3 regions of the Enterobacter roggenkampii genome follow, and region 2 is predicted to be linked to each of the others. Evidence: predicted binding sites of a transcription regulator. Region 2 holds the regulator's gene; each other region holds the start of a gene.

Region 1 (5,352 bases), 2.0 Mb from region 2:
ATGATCAACACTTCAAAAAGCGACATCTGCCGCACGCCGCGACGACCGGTGATTTTAAGAAACAGGAAGACCAGAACGAAGGTATACAGACTACGCAGCGCCACTTCGCCTAAAAATTCAGGAGGGACTTTATCAAACGCCATCCGCTGGAGATCGAATGCTTTCATTTTTCTATGCCTTAACAGTGAGTTACTGACAATAAGCATAGCCCAGTCTTTTATTTTCGCCGGAGATAGCACCCGTCACGCAAAACCCGTATCATTGCGCGCTTTACGTACGATAAAAGTGAACGCCATGACTCAAACGTTTATCCCCGGCAAAGACGCCGCTCTGGAAGATTCCATCGCTCGCTTCCAGCAGAAACTGACCGACCTGGGTTTTAACATCGAAGAAGCCTCCTGGCTCAATCCGGTGCCGCATGTCTGGTCTGTGCATATTCGCGATAAAGACTGTGCCCTGTGCTTTACCAACGGTAAAGGCGCGACAAAAAAAGCGGCACTGGCCTCCGCGCTGGGTGAGTATTTTGAGCGTCTGTCCACCAACTATTTCTTTGCTGACTTCTGGCTGGGCGAAACCATCGCCAACGGCCCGTTCGTTCACTATCCGAACGAAAAATGGTTCCCGCTGACCGAAGACGATGAACTGCCGGAAGGAATTCTCGACGCGCGCCTGCGTGCCTTCTACGATCCGGAAAACGAACTGACCGCCAGCATGCTGATCGATCTGCAGTCCGGTAACGACGATCGCGGTATTTGCGCCCTGCCGTTTACCCGTCAGTCTGACGAGCAGACCGTCTATATCCCGATGAACATCGTCGGCAACCTGTATGTGTCTAACGGCATGTCCGCCGGTAACACCCGCAATGAAGCGCGCGTGCAGGGGCTGTCTGAAGTCTTCGAGCGTCATATCAAAAACCGCATTATTGCCGAAGCCATCAGCCTGCCTGAAATTCCGGCAGAGGTGCTGGCGCGCTACCCGGGCGTGGTGGAATCCATCGCCAAGCTGGAAGCAGAAGGTTTCCCGATCTTTGCGTATGACGGCTCGCTGGGCGGCAAGTATCCAGTGATCTGCGTCGTGCTGTTTAACCCGACCAACGGCACCTGCTTCGCCTCCTTCGGCGCGCACCCGGACTTCGGCGTGGCGCTGGAGCGTACCGTTACCGAACTGCTTCAGGGCCGTAGCCTGAAAGATCTCGACGTGTTTACGCCGCCAACGTTTGACGATGAAGAAGTGGCCGAGCATACCAACCTCGAAACCCACTTCATCGATTCCAGCGGCTTAATTTCCTGGGATATGTTCAAGCAGGACGCGGACTATCCGTTCGTGGACTGGAGCTTTGCCGGTACCACGGAAGAAGAGTTCGCGACGCTGATGGCGATCTTTAACGCGGAAGACCAGGAAGTGTACATTGCCGACTACGAGCATCTTGGCGTTTACGCGTGCCGCATCATCGTGCCTGGCATGTCTGATATCTATCCGGCGGAGGACCTGTGGCTGGCAAACAACAGCATGGGCGCGCATCTGCGAGAAACGCTGCTGGCTCTGCCGGGCAGCGAATGGGAGAAAGAAGATTATCTGAACCTGATCGCCCAGCTGGACGAAGAAGGCCATGATGATTTCACCCGCATACGCGAACTCCTGGGCTTGGCGACCGGTAAAGACAACGGCTGGTACACCCTGCGCATCGGTGAGTTGAAAGCGATGCTGGCCCTGGCGGGCGGCGATCTGGATCAGGCCCTGGCCTGGACCGAGTGGACCATGGAGTTCAACCAGTCGGTCTTCTCTGCCGAGCGCACCAACTATTACCGCTGCCTGCAAACCCTGCTGCTGCTTGCACAGGAAGAGGATCGCGAACCGCTGCAATATCTGAATGCTTTCGTGCGTATGTACGGCGCTGAGGCCGTTGAAGCAGCCAGCGCAGCCCTGAGCGGCGAAGCGCCGTTCTATGGCCTGCAGGCTGTTGATAGCGATCTGAAAGCCTTCCCGGCGCATCAGTCGCTGCTGAAGGCCTACGAAAAGCTGCAGAAAGCAAAAGCCGCTTACTGGTCAAAATAAGCGCACATAACATTACCAGCAGTAGGCCTATTCAATCGTCTGGGCTATATTACGGGGCAATTTCATTGCCCCTTTTTTTATTTCCTTCGGCAATGATTGTTGATTGTAATAATAAAGTTAAACACGGGTAAATATAATAATATTGATCTGGGCTTTACTGTTACTTTTTATGGTTAATACTCCATATTAATTAACTGATAAAGAGGTGGCCGAACGAAAAAATTCAACTCTTTTCATAACTTTTAAAATTTATTTTTATACGGATAATCAAATACTTACTCCGCATTCGCTGTAAATCCATACACATTGCGGGCCTATAAGCCAGGCGAGATATGATCTATATCAATTTCTCTTCTATAATGCTTTGTTAGTATCTCGTCGCCGACTTAATAAAGAGAGAGTTAGTGTGAAAGCTGACAACCCTTTTGATCTTTTACTCCCTGCTGCGATGGCCAAAGTTGCCGAAGAAGCAGGTGTCTATAAAGCAACGAAACACCCGATGAAGACGTTCTATCTGGCGATCACGGCTGGTGTGTTCATCTCTATCGCTTTCGTCTTCTACATCACCGCCACTACCGGTACTGCCGGAATGCCTTTCGGCATGGCCAAACTGATTGGCGGCATTTGTTTCTCACTGGGTCTGATTCTTTGCGTTATTTGCGGCGCCGACCTCTTCACCTCAACGGTGCTGATTGTCGTGGCAAAGGCGAGCGGAAGAATTACCTGGGGTCAGCTGGCACGTAACTGGCTTAATGTTTACGTGGGTAACCTGGTTGGCTGTCTGCTCTTTGTTTTGTTGATGTGGCTTTCTGGCGAGTACATGACCGCCAACGGTGGTTGGGGCCTTAACGTCCTGCAAACTGCCGACCACAAAATGCACCACACATTTATCGAAGCCGTTGCTCTCGGCATCCTCGCGAACCTGATGGTCTGCCTGGCTGTATGGATGAGCTACTCGGGTCGTAGCCTGATGGACAAAGCCTTAATTATGGTTCTGCCGGTTGCGATGTTCGTTGCCAGCGGCTTTGAGCACAGTATCGCGAATATGTTCATGATCCCAATGGGCATTGTTATCCGCGACTTTGCGAGCCCGGAGTTCTGGACCGCAGTTGGTTCATCCCCGGAAAGTTTCTCTCACCTGACTATTATGAATTTCATTACTGATAACCTGATCCCTGTCACTATCGGGAACATTATCGGTGGGGGTCTGTTAGTTGGGTTGACATACTGGGTCATTTACCTGCGTGGCGACGATCATCATTGATGGTTTTCTCAGGCAGTAAATAAAAAATCCACTTAAGAAGGTAGGTGTTACATGTCCGAGCTTAATGAAAAGTTAGCCACAGCCTGGGAAGGTTTTGCGAAAGGTGACTGGCAGAATGAAGTAAACGTACGTGACTTCATTCAGAAAAACTATACCCCGTATGAAGGTGACGAATCCTTCCTGGCTGGCGCAACTGACGCGACCACCAAGCTGTGGGACAGCGTAATGGAAGGCGTTAAACTGGAAAACCGCACTCACGCGCCAGTTGATTTTGACACCTCCGTTGCTTCCACCATCACTTCTCACGATGCTGGCTATATCAACAAAGCCCTTGAGAAAATCGTTGGTCTGCAGACTGAAGCACCACTGAAACGCGCAATCATCCCGTTCGGTGGTATTAAAATGGTTGAAGGTTCCTGCAAAGCGTATAACCGCGAGCTGGACCCAATGCTGAAAAAAATCTTCACCGAATACCGCAAAACCCACAACCAGGGCGTATTCGATGTTTACACCAAAGACATTCTGAACTGCCGTAAATCTGGCGTTCTGACTGGTCTGCCAGATGCATATGGCCGTGGCCGTATCATCGGTGACTACCGTCGCGTTGCGCTGTACGGTATCGACTTCCTGATGAAAGACAAGTACGCGCAGTTTGTTTCCCTGCAGTCCGATCTGGAAAACGGCGTAAACCTGGAAGCGACTATCCGTCTGCGTGAAGAAATCGCTGAACAGCACCGCGCGCTGGGTCAGATCAAAGAGATGGCGGCTAAATACGGCTGCGATATCTCTGGTCCTGCTACCAACGCTCAGGAAGCTATCCAGTGGACCTACTTCGGCTACCTGGCCGCAGTTAAATCTCAGAACGGCGCAGCAATGTCCTTCGGTCGTGTATCCACCTTCCTGGATGCCTATATCGAACGTGACCTGAAAGCAGGCAAAATCACCGAGCAAGACGCTCAGGAAATGATTGACCACCTGGTCATGAAACTGCGTATGGTTCGCTTCCTGCGTACCCCTGAATACGATGAGCTGTTCTCCGGTGACCCAATCTGGGCAACTGAATCCATCGGCGGTATGGGCGTTGACGGCCGTACTCTGGTGACCAAAAACAGCTTCCGCTTCCTGAACACCCTGTACACCATGGGTCCTTCTCCGGAGCCGAACATCACCGTTCTGTGGTCTGAAAAACTGCCTCTGAACTTCAAGAAATTCGCCGCTAAAGTGTCCATCGACACCTCTTCTCTGCAGTACGAGAACGATGACCTGATGCGTCCGGACTTCAACAACGACGATTACGCTATCGCTTGCTGCGTAAGCCCAATGGTTGTTGGTAAGCAAATGCAGTTCTTCGGTGCGCGTGCAAACCTGGCGAAAACCATGCTGTACGCAATCAACGGCGGCGTTGATGAAAAACTGAAAATGCAGGTTGGTCCTAAGTCTGAGCCGATCAAAGGCGATGTGCTGAACTATGACGAAGTCATGGAACGCATGGACCACTTCATGGACTGGCTGGCGAAACAGTACGTCACTGCGCTGAACGTTATCCACTACATGCACGACAAGTACAGCTACGAAGCCTCTCTGATGGCGCTGCACGACCGTGACGTTATCCGCACCATGGCGTGTGGTATCGCAGGTCTGTCCGTTGCTGCTGACTCCCTGTCTGCAATCAAATATGCGAAAGTTAAACCAATTCGTGACGAAGACGGTCTGGCTATCGACTTCGAAATCGAAGGCGAATATCCGCAGTTTGGTAACAACGATTCTCGCGTTGATGACATGGCGGTTGACCTGGTAGAACGTTTCATGAAGAAAATTCAGAAACTGACTACCTACCGTAACGCTATCCCGACTCAGTCTGTTCTGACCATCACCTCTAACGTTGTGTATGGTAAGAAAACCGGTAACACCCCAGACGGTCGTCGTGCTGGCGCGCCATTCGGCCCAGGTGCAAACCCAATGCACGGTCGTGACCAGAAAGGTGCGGTTGCCTCTCTGACTTCTGTCGCTAAACTGCCGTTTGCTTACGCGAA
Region 2 (5,352 bases):
TGTAAAGCGCCAGCTGAAAAGCGGCGACGTGGTGCTGGTGTGGTCAGAACTGCATGAGACGGTCAATATCATGCCCCGCAACGCGTTTCACGGCTGATCTTCCACCCTTTTCAGTCAGGGAGTTGCTATGTCTGCCAGACATCCGGTTATTGCCGTTACGGGGTCGAGTGGTGCGGGAACCACCACCACCAGCCTCGCATTTCGCAAGATTTTCGCCCAGCTGAATCTCCGTGCGGCGGAGGTCGAAGGCGACAGCTTTCACCGCTACACGCGCCCGGAGATGGACATGGCCATCCGTAAGGCGCGCGATCTGGGTAAACACATCAGCTACTTCGGTCCGGAAGCCAATGACTTCGGCCTGCTGGAACAAACCTTTATTGAGTACGGCCAGAGCGGTAAAGGGCAGTCCCGCAAGTATCTGCATACCTATGATGAAGCCGTTCCCTGGAATCAGGTGCCTGGCACCTTTACCCCCTGGCAGCCCCTGCCGGAACCTACCGACGTGCTGTTCTACGAAGGATTACACGGCGGCGTGGTCACGCCGCAGCACGACGTGGCGCGCCACGTGGATCTGCTGGTTGGCGTGGTGCCTATCGTTAACCTGGAGTGGATCCAGAAGCTGACGCGTGACATGAGCGAGCGCGGCCACTCGCGCGAAGCAGTGATGGATTCGGTGGTGCGCTCCATGGAAGACTACATCAACTTCCTGACGCCGCAGTTTTCCCGCACCCATATCAACTTCCAGCGCGTGCCGACGGTGGACACCTCCAACCCGTTCGCGGCCAAAAGTATCCCATCCCTGGATGAGAGCTTTGTGGTGATCCATTTCCGCAATCTCGAAGGCATTGACTACCCCTGGCTGCTGGCGATGCTGCAGGGCTCGTTTATTTCTCACATGAATACATTAGTCGTACCGGGCGGAAAAATGGGGCTGGCGATGGAGCTCATCATGACGCCGCTGGTGGAGCGACTGATGGAAGGGAAACAGATCGCGTGAGTTTTTTGCCCGGGGCGCTGCGCTTACCGGGCCAACGGTCGTGCTTTTGTAGGGCGGGTCAGCGAAGCGCCACCCGCCAAAACATTAAGCCTCGATCACTTCATACGAATGGGTGATGTTTACCGCTTTCTCCAGCATTAACGCCACAGAGCAGTACTTCTCCGCAGACAGGTCCACCGCACGTGAAACCGCCGCGTCTTTCAGTTCTTTACCGGTGACCACAAAGTGCAGATTGATGTGGGTGAACAGGCGTGGCGCCTCTTCGCGGCGTTCTGACGTGAGTTTGACCTCACAATCCGTCACGTCATGACGGCCTTTTTGCAGAATCGACACCACGTCAATGGCACTGCATCCCCCTGCCGCCATCAGCACCATTTCCATTGGGCTGGGCGCTTTATCGCCGGAGTTACCATCCATCAAAATCTGATGTCCTGACGCGGACTCGCCCAGGAACGTTAAACCTTCAACCCACTTCACGCGCGCTTGCATATTCTTAAACTCCAACGTTGCATTTTTGGTGACAGATTACGCGTGCGTTACATTTCTCGCAATGGAAGGCGACCTGCATCATGCTGAAGCGAGACACCAGGAGACACGCGGCGAAAGCTATGCTAAAACACTCAGGATGCTACAGTAATACATTGACGTTACACATGTATGCAGAGGACATCAAACTTTACTGGCTGCGAAACGTTACGGTAGCCGACTTCCCAGGGTATGGGTAAGAATTCGATTGCAACCCCAGAGTCCGGATGCATCTGATGACTCTGGTGACAGCTTATAACAGAGGATAACAGCGCATGGTGCTTGGCAAACCGCAAACAGACCCGACTCTCGAATGGTTCTTGTCTCATTGCCACATTCATAAGTACCCATCAAAGAGCACGCTGATTCACCAGGGTGAAAAAGCGGAAACGTTGTATTACATCGTTAAAGGCTCGGTGGCAGTGCTGATCAAAGATGAAGAAGGGAAAGAGATGATCCTTTCTTATCTGAACCAGGGCGATTTCATCGGTGAACTGGGCCTGTTTGAAGAGGGCCAGGAACGTAGCGCCTGGGTTCGTGCAAAGACAGCATGTGAAGTGGCTGAAATTTCTTACAAGAAGTTCCGTCAGCTGATTCAGGTTAACCCTGACATTCTGATGCGTCTCTCTTCCCAGATGGCGCGCCGTCTGCAGGTCACCTCAGAGAAAGTGGGCAACCTCGCCTTCCTGGACGTGACGGGCCGCATCGCACAAACTCTGCTGAACCTGGCGAAACAGCCGGACGCCATGACCCATCCGGACGGCATGCAAATTAAAATTACCCGTCAGGAAATTGGTCAGATCGTCGGTTGCTCCCGTGAAACAGTGGGCCGTATCCTGAAAATGCTGGAAGATCAAAACCTGATCTCCGCCCACGGTAAAACCATCGTGGTTTACGGAACGCGTTAATTCCGCTTAAACGGCGTGCCATCGCAAGGTGTCACGCCGTTTTTGTCTCTACTCCTCATGTGGCGCAGGCTGATCTATCACCCGGAAGTTAACTACGCACTGCGACAAACGCTGGTGTTGTGTCTACCCGTGGCCATCGGCCTGATCCTCGGACACCTTCAGCAAGGCCTGCTCTTTTCCCTCGTGCCCGCCTGCTGCAACATTGCTGGCCTGGACACACCGCATAAGCGCTTTTTCAAACGTCTGATCGTGGGCGGCTGCCTGTTTGCTGGCTGTAGCCTTGCCGTACAGCTTTTACTGGCCCGGGATATCCCGCTGCCGCTGATCCTGACGGTGCTGGCGATGACGCTCGGCGTCACGGCGGAAATCAGCTCGCTGCACGCCCGCCTGCTACCCGCCTCGCTGATTGCGGCCATCTTCACGCTGAGCCTCGCCGGGAATATGCCGGTGTGGGAGCCGCTGCTGATCTACGCGCTGGGGACACTGTGGTACGGGCTGTTTAACTGGTTCTGGTTCTGGCTGTGGCGGGAACAGCCGCTGCGCGAATCCCTGAGCCTGCTCTATGTGCAGTTGGCGGAATACTGCGAAGCCAAATACACCCTGCTCACCCAGCATACCGATCCGGAAAAAGCCTTACCGCCGCTGCTGACGCGCCAGCAGAAGGTGGTGGATCTGATAAGCCAGTGCTATCAGCAGCTGCATATGCTCGCCGCCAACAAGAACCACGAATACAAACGGCTGCTGCGCACCTTCCAGGTAGGCCTGGATCTGCAGGAGCATATCTCCGTTAGCCTGCACCACCCGCAGGAGGTGCAAAAGCTGGTTGAGCGCAGCCACGCCGAAGCGGTGATCCGCTGGAACGCGCAGACCGTCTCGGCACGCCTGCGCGTGCTGGCTGACGATATTCTCTACCACCGCTATCCCACGCGCTTTAATATGGAAAAACAGCTCGGCGCGCTGGAGAAAATCGCCCGTCAGCATCCGGATAACCCGGTCGGCCAGTTTGCCGCCTGGCACTTCAGCCGCATCGCCCGCGTGCTGCGCACCCAGCGCCCGCTTTATTCCCGCGACCTGATGGCGGATAAACAAAAACGGCTTCCCCTGTTGCCCGCGCTCAAAAGCTATCTGTCTCTCAAATCGTCCGCCCTGCGCAATGCCGCACGAATTAGCGTGATGCTCAGTATCGCCAGCCTGATGGGCATGGCGCTGCATCTGCCGAAGCCCTACTGGATCTTAATGACCGTGCTGTTCGTCACCCAGAACGGCTACGGCGCCACGCGGGTGCGTATTCTGCACCGGGCGGGCGGCACCATGGCCGGGCTGATCATTGCAGGCGTAACGCTGCACTTCCACGTGCCGGAAGGCTATACCCTGGCAGGCATGCTGGCGATCACGCTGGTGAGCTACCTGATTATCCGCAAAAATTACGGCTGGGCGATGGTGGGCTTTACGGTGACGGCGGTATACACCCTGCAGCTGCTTACGCTGAACGGCGAACAGTTTATTGTCGCCAGGCTGATTGATACCCTGATCGGCTGCCTGATTGCCTTCGGCGGCATGGTCTGGCTGTGGCCGCAGTGGCAGAGCGGGCTGCTCAGGCAGAACGCCCACGACGCGCTGGAGGCCGACCAGCAGGCCATTCGCCTCATCCTGAGCGACGACCCGCAGCCCTCCCCGCTGGCGTATCAGCGCATGAAGGTCAACCAGGCGCACAACGCTCTGTTCAACTCGCTCAACCAGGCGATGCAGGAGCCGGGCTTTAACTCACATTATCTGGCCGATATGAAGCTGTGGGTAACGCACAGTCAGTTTATCGTTGAGCACATTAACGCCATGACGACGCTGGCGCGCGAGCATACGATGCTGACGCCGGATCTGGCGCAGCGCTATTTGCAGTCGTGTGAAATTGCGCTGCAGCGCTGCCAGCAGCGTCTGGAGTATGACTCGCCGGGCGAGTCGGGGGATTTAAATATTCTGGAAGCGCCGGAGACGTTAACCCACGGGCCAATGAGCACCCTGGAGCAACACTTGCAGCGCGTGCTGGGGCATCTGAACACCATGCACACCATTTCGTCGGTGGCATGGCGTCAGCGTCCGCATCATGGGGTTTGGTTAACGCGCCGGTTGAAACGAACCGAATATTAGCCTTTAACGATCTTTGCAACCGCCGCGGCAAAGCGGGTTAAGCCGTCTTCGATGTCTTTGTCTTCCACCACCAGCGACGGCGCAAAGCGCATCACGTCCGGCCCGGCGTTGAGCACCATCACCCCTTCGCGAGCGGCGGCGTGCAGGAAGTCGCGCGCGCGGCCCTTGTACTGCGGCTTCAGCTCGGCGCCAATCAGCAGCCCCATCCCGCGGATCTCGCTGAACACGTCGTACTGCTCGTCAATCTGCTTCAGGTGCTTCACAAACAGCTCGCGCTTCGCGCTAACGCCGTTTAGCACCTCTGGCGTGTTGATGATGTCGAACGCGGCCCCCGCTACGGCGCTCGCCAGCGGGTTACCGCCGTAGGTAGAGCCATGAGAACCGACGTGGAACGCGGAGGCGATCTCCTGCGTCGTCAGAACCGCACTTACCGGGAAACCGCCGCCGAGCGCTTTCGCGCTGGTCAGAATATCCGGCGTCACGCCGTAGTGCATATAGGCAAACAGGTCCCCGGTACGCCCCATCCCGCACTGCACTTCATCAAACACCAGCAGCGCCTGATGCTCGTCGCACAGCGCGCGCAGCCCTTTCAGGAATTCCGGGGTTGCCGCGGTCACGCCGCCTTCCCCCTGAATAGGCTCGACCACCACCGCGCAGGTGTGGTCGTCCATCACCGCTTTCACCGCGTGCAGATCGTTAAACGGCACGTGGATGATGTCGGCCGGTTTCGGACCAAACCCGTCGGAATACTTCGGCTGGCCGCCAACGGAGACGGTA
Region 3 (5,352 bases), 2.2 Mb from region 2:
AAATCACGCTGGTGGATCGTAACCACAGCCACCTGTGGAAACCGCTGCTGCACGAAGTAGCGACCGGCTCTCTGGACGAGGGCGTGGACGCGCTCAGCTATCTGGCACACGCGCGCAACCATCATTTCCAGTTCCAGCTGGGCTCGGTGGTGGACATCAACCGTGAAAGCAAAACCATCACTCTGGCAGAACTGCGTGATGAAAAAGGGGAGCTGTTGGTTCCTGAGCGCAAGCTGCCGTACGACACCCTGGTCATGGCGCTGGGCAGTACCTCCAACGACTTCAACACGCCGGGCGTGAAAGAGCACTGTATCTTCCTCGATAACCCGCACCAGGCGCGTCGTTTCCATCAGGAAATGCTGAACCTGTTCCTGAAGTACACCAGCAATATGGGTGCGAACGGTAAGGTCAATATCGCCATTGTCGGCGGCGGTGCGACGGGCGTTGAGCTGTCCGCTGAGCTGCACAATGCGGTGAAGCAGCTGCACAGCTACGGTTACAAAGGGTTAACGAACGAAGCGCTGAACGTCACGCTGGTCGAAGCCGGTGAACGCATTCTGCCTGCGCTGCCTCCGCGTATTTCCGGTGCGGCGCACAATGAACTCACCAAGCTGGGCGTGCGGGTGCTGACGCAGACCATGGTGACCAGCGCCGACGAAGGCGGCCTGCACACCAAAGACGGCGAGTATATCAAAGCGGATCTGATGGTCTGGGCGGCAGGTATCAAAGCGCCTGACTTTATGAAAGATATCGGCGGCCTGGAAACCAACCGCATTAATCAGCTGGTCACGGAGCCAACGCTGCAAACCACGCGTGACCCTGAAATCTTTGCTATCGGTGACTGTGCCTCCTGCGCCCGTCCTGAAGGTGGATTCGTGCCGCCGCGCGCCCAGGCTGCACACCAGATGGCAAGCCTGGTCCTGCACAACATTCTGGCGCAGTACAAAGGCAAGCCAATGAAGGCCTATGTTTACAAAGACCACGGTTCTCTGGTGTCTCTGTCAAACTTCTCAACCGTCGGCAGCCTGATGGGCAACCTGATGCGCGGCTCGATGATGGTAGAAGGGCGCATTGCCCGCTTCGTGTACATCTCCCTGTACCGTATGCACCAGATTGCGCTGCACGGCTACTTCAAAACCGGGCTGATGATGCTGGTGGGCAGAATCAACCGCGTGATCCGTCCGCGTCTGAAGCTGCACTAATCTTTCACTCCCTCCGGGCTCTCCGGAGGGAGTTTTTAGCATTTCATGCTGTAGATCACAGTTTGACTGCTTAAGAGTTCTCCTAAATAGAATATATCTCCTCGCTATGCCCCTTTTTTGATCCTTTATCTGATTGGCGAAGCCGTGCCTCCATTGCAAAATTGTTACCAATAGCAACAAAGGAGGAAGTCCCGTGAATAAATCAATGTTGGCGGGTATAGGGATTGGCGTCGCGGCTGCGTTAGGTGTGGCTGCCGTTGCCAGTCTCAACGTATTAGACCGCGGCCCGCAGTATGCGCAGGTGGTTTCTGCTACACCGATTAAAGAAACGGTAAAAACGCCTCGTCAGGAGTGCCGCAATGTCTCCGTGACGCATCGCCGTCCGGTGCAGGATGAAAACCGTATCGCCGGTTCTGTTCTGGGTGCGGTAGCGGGTGGCGTGATTGGTCACCAGTTTGGCGGCGGCCGGGGTAAAGATGTAGCGACCGTGGTCGGCGCGCTGGGTGGCGGCTATGCCGGTAACCAGGTGCAGGGCGCGATGCAGGATAACGATACCTACACCACGACTCAGCAACGCTGCAAAACCGTCTATGACAAGTCGGAAAAAATGCTGGGTTATGACGTGACGTACAAAATTGGCGATCAGCAGGGCAAAATCCGCATGGATAAAGATCCGGGCACGCAAATTCCACTCGATGGAAATGGCCAGCTGGTTCTGAATAACAAAGTGTAAAAAAGATGTTCTCTGAATTTAGCTCCTCATGCGCTCAGGCTGAGGAGCTTTTTTTTTGCTTCAGATTTTGAGGAGCTCAGGCCACAGCCGCAGCGTGGTGTCGCTGATATTCTGTAGTTTTTCCAGCGTTGCCCCTTCACGGGCGCTGATCGACATCCCCTGCAAAATACAGCTCAGGTATTGCGCCAGCAGCTGAGGGTTGCACTGTGCAGGGATTTCACCGCGCTGCTGCCGCTGAGCCAGAAAGGCGCTCAGCGTCTCCTCCTGCATGGCATGACGCGATTTCACCGTATTGGCAATCTCTTTCGAGGACGCCGCCAGGGTGGCAGAGGTGTTAATCATAAAGCAGCCCGCAGGCGTGTCCTTACTGGTGAAGCAGGTCGCGACGGCGGTAAAGTAATCCCGAAGCGCCTGTTCGACGCTTTTCTCTTCACAAAACAGCTGGGCTTCGTGTTTCGCCGCAAAGCGCGAAATGTATCTGTCCAGCACTGCCCTGAACAGCCCCTCTTTATTGGTAAATTCGGCATAGAGCGTCGGCGCTTTGGCGCCGGTGGCTTCTACCAGATCGGAAAGCGAGGTTGCTTCATACCCATGTTGCCAGAAGAGAGTCATGGCCTTATCAAGCGCTGCATCCCTGTCAAACACTTTTGGTCGGCCACGGCTTTTCTTTGCACAACTCGTGACGTCGGTTGTCATGTGCCGTTGGTCCTCTGTTGGTTTGTTGAATGACCATTATAAAAATAAACGCAAGTCACCACCAGCGCTGAATGCTTAAAAATAAATTAATCATATGAGTATGAAAAATAACGACTTTAAAATTAAGTTAACGACTATTATAAAATTATGTTGACGTGTGAGATGGATCACATTTATGATTTACCTATCGATCGTTAACTAAATAGCTAACGACCTCCAAATTCATCTGCTAAAGGTAAACATCATGAAAAACGTAAAAACCCTCATCGCTGCTGCTGTCCTGAGTTCACTCTCTTTCGCAAGCTTTGCGGCTGTACAGGTACAGTCCACCCCGGTCGATCAGCATAAAGTCGGCACGATCTCTGCCTCTGCCGGGACTAACCTGGGTTCACTGGAAGATCAGCTGGCGCAAAAAGCGCAAGAGATGGGTGCAAAATCTTACCGCATCACCTCTGTGACCGGTCCTAACACCCTGCACGGCACCGCCGTCATCTACAAATAAGCCGGGCATAAACCCTCATTTATGCCACTGCAATAAAAAACGCCCTGCTTAGCAGGGCGTTTTTTTATTTATGATTTACATCGATTGCTGGATGACATCGTGATGCCGGGTGACGTCGGTCGGCATGCCTGAGCGGGCCTCAATTGCGCGCTCCATCACCTCGCTGTTGGTATTCGCATTCGTTTTAAAGCTTACCATCGCGGCATTCAGGTTAATGGGCAGCGTCTGCGGGTCATCGCCAATGTTTTTCGATAGCGGCTGATGAATTTCAACCAGCCGCACGCCGTCCGGCTCCTCAGAAACCTTGATCGGCGTATTGATGATATTGACTTTGGTACCCGGCGTAACGACGTTAAACAGCGTTTTGATATCGTCATCGCGCAGACGAATGCAGCCGGAGCTGACGCGCATGCCGATGCCAAAGTCCGCATTCGTGCCGTGCAGCAGGTAAACGCCGCCGTAGGCCGCCAGACGGATCGCGTGGTGACCCATCGGGTTATCCGGGCCTGCTGGCACCACGGCTGGAAGATCGATGCCCTGAGCTTTATACCGTGCACGAATATTGGCCGTTGGTGTCCAGGTTGGATTCGCGCGTTTATCCGAGACGGTCGTGACCATCGTCGGCGTCAGGGTGTCGCCGCCCAGCTGACCAATACCAATCGGGTAGACGGTCACCTCATTTTTACCCGGCGGGTAATAGTACAGACGCAGCTCCGCCAGATTTATGACGATCCCCTCACGCGGAGCGTCCGGCAGGATAGTCTGTAACGGGATAGTCAATACGCTGCCCGCGCGCGGGACGTAGGGGTCGACGCCAGGGTTCGCCTGCAGCAGGGCCAGAAAACCAACGTTATATTTTTTGGCAATGGCTTCCAGCGAACCGCCATTATTTTCAACCACATGAAAGCGGTTTTCCCCCACCACCTTGCTGCCGGGCGGAGGAAGGGGCCAGGTATTTGCGCGAGCGGGAAGCGCAACCGCAACGGTGGCTGCCAGCGCAAACAGGGTTAACCAGCGAGAAATACGCGAAGAGGTCATCATCACCATAATCCATGCAAATGATAAGGTTATTGTTTTATAAGGCGTTAACGATAATTATGGCGAATGGGTGTGTCGGGAAGATCGGGTGAAGTGCAAAGAGTTTGTAAATTGTCCCCCGTTAGCGCTGGGCTAACGGGGGAAGGGAGGTCAGGCGATCGCGTTCTCTTCCAGCTGGCGCATAAAGTTACGCACCCAGTCCATGCGGGTTTTGCGCTCCGTCAGCTCCTGGGTAAATTTCAGACGCGTTGGGCCATCCAGACGGAAATGCTGCGGCTGTTTTTGCAGCAGACCGATGAGCCACATCGGGTTGACGTGGTTCTTCTCGGCGAACTCAATCACGCCGCCTTTTTCGTTGCCTTCAAGCTTGCGAATGCCCAGCTTCTGCGCCTGCTGGCGCAGGCGCGCGATATCCAGCAGATTTCGCGCCGCATCGGGCAGCAGGCCAAAGCGGTCGATCAGCTCAACCTTAATCTCTTCCAGCTCGCTTTCCGTCTTCGCGCTGGCGATGCGCTTGTAGAACGACAGTCGGGTATTTACATCCGGAATGAAATCATCCGGCAGCAGGGAAGGCATACGCAGCTCGACCTCGGTCTGCTGGCTGGTGAGATCTTCCAGCGACGGCTCGCGCCCGGCCTTCAGGGCATCAACCGCGTTCTCAAGCAGCTCCATATAGAGCGAGAAGCCAATGGTTTCCATCGAGCCGCTCTGGTCCTCACCCAGCAGTTCACCGGCACCGCGGATCTCGAGATCGTGCGTGGCCAGCGCGAAGCCTGCGCCGAGGTCTTCCAGCGAGGCGATGGCTTCCAGACGCTTCTGCGCATCGGTGGTCATCGCTTTCGGATGCGGCGTCAGCAGCCAGGCGTAGGCCTGATGGTGCGAACGCCCGACGCGGCCGCGCAGCTGGTGAAGCTGCGCCAGGCCAAAGTGATCCGCACGTTCAATGATGATGGTGTTCGCCGTCGGAATGTCGATCCCGGTTTCGATGATGGTGGTACACACCAGCACGTTAAAGCGCTGATGGTGGAAGTCGTTCATCACCCGTTCCAGCTCGCGCTCGCGCATCTGCCCGTGACCGATAGCAATGCGCGCTTCCGGCACCAGCTCCGCCAGCCTGTCGGCCGCTTTCTGGATGTTTTCCACGTCGTTGTACAGGTAATAGACCTGACCCCCGCGCAGCA

The links. The regulator CRP, encoded in region 2, controls carbon source genes, mostly activating them, when cyclic AMP is high. The targets are predictions, from matches to a motif close to ATGTGANNNNNNTCACAT.
Region 1: a site for CRP is predicted at 2,386-2,403, ahead of focA (formate transporter FocA). Genes of this name have one in related genera too.
Region 3: a site for CRP is predicted at 2,787-2,804, ahead of bhsA (multiple stress resistance protein BhsA). Genes of this name have one in related genera too.

What each region holds. Positions count from the first base shown of each region.
Region 1 is NZ_CP017184.1:1,553,827-1,559,178, reverse strand. Features, by position in the region: gene BFV67_RS07180 (DUF421 domain-containing protein) at 1-167, opposite strand, end outside; gene ycaO (30S ribosomal protein S12 methylthiotransferase accessory factor YcaO) at 295-2,055, shown strand; gene focA (formate transporter FocA) at 2,462-3,319, shown strand; gene pflB (formate C-acetyltransferase) at 3,371-5,352, shown strand, end outside.
Region 2 is NZ_CP017184.1:4,321,210-4,326,561, forward strand. Features, by position in the region: gene BFV67_RS20335 (YheU family protein) at 1-97, shown strand, start outside; gene BFV67_RS20340 (phosphoribulokinase) at 128-997, shown strand; gene BFV67_RS20345 (OsmC family protein) at 1,082-1,486, opposite strand; gene crp (cAMP-activated global transcriptional regulator CRP) at 1,798-2,430, shown strand; gene BFV67_RS20355 (YccS/YhfK family putative transporter) at 2,488-4,575, shown strand; gene argD (bifunctional acetylornithine/succinyldiaminopimelate transaminase) at 4,572-5,352, opposite strand, start outside.
Region 3 is NZ_CP017184.1:1,759,126-1,764,477, forward strand. Features, by position in the region: gene BFV67_RS08205 (NAD(P)/FAD-dependent oxidoreductase) at 1-1,202, shown strand, start outside; gene BFV67_RS08210 (glycine zipper 2TM domain-containing protein) at 1,396-1,935, shown strand; gene comR (TetR family copper-responsive transcriptional repressor ComR) at 1,996-2,631, opposite strand; gene bhsA (multiple stress resistance protein BhsA) at 2,876-3,133, shown strand; gene ldtC (L,D-transpeptidase LdtC) at 3,209-4,174, opposite strand; gene mfd (transcription-repair coupling factor) at 4,322-5,352, opposite strand, start outside.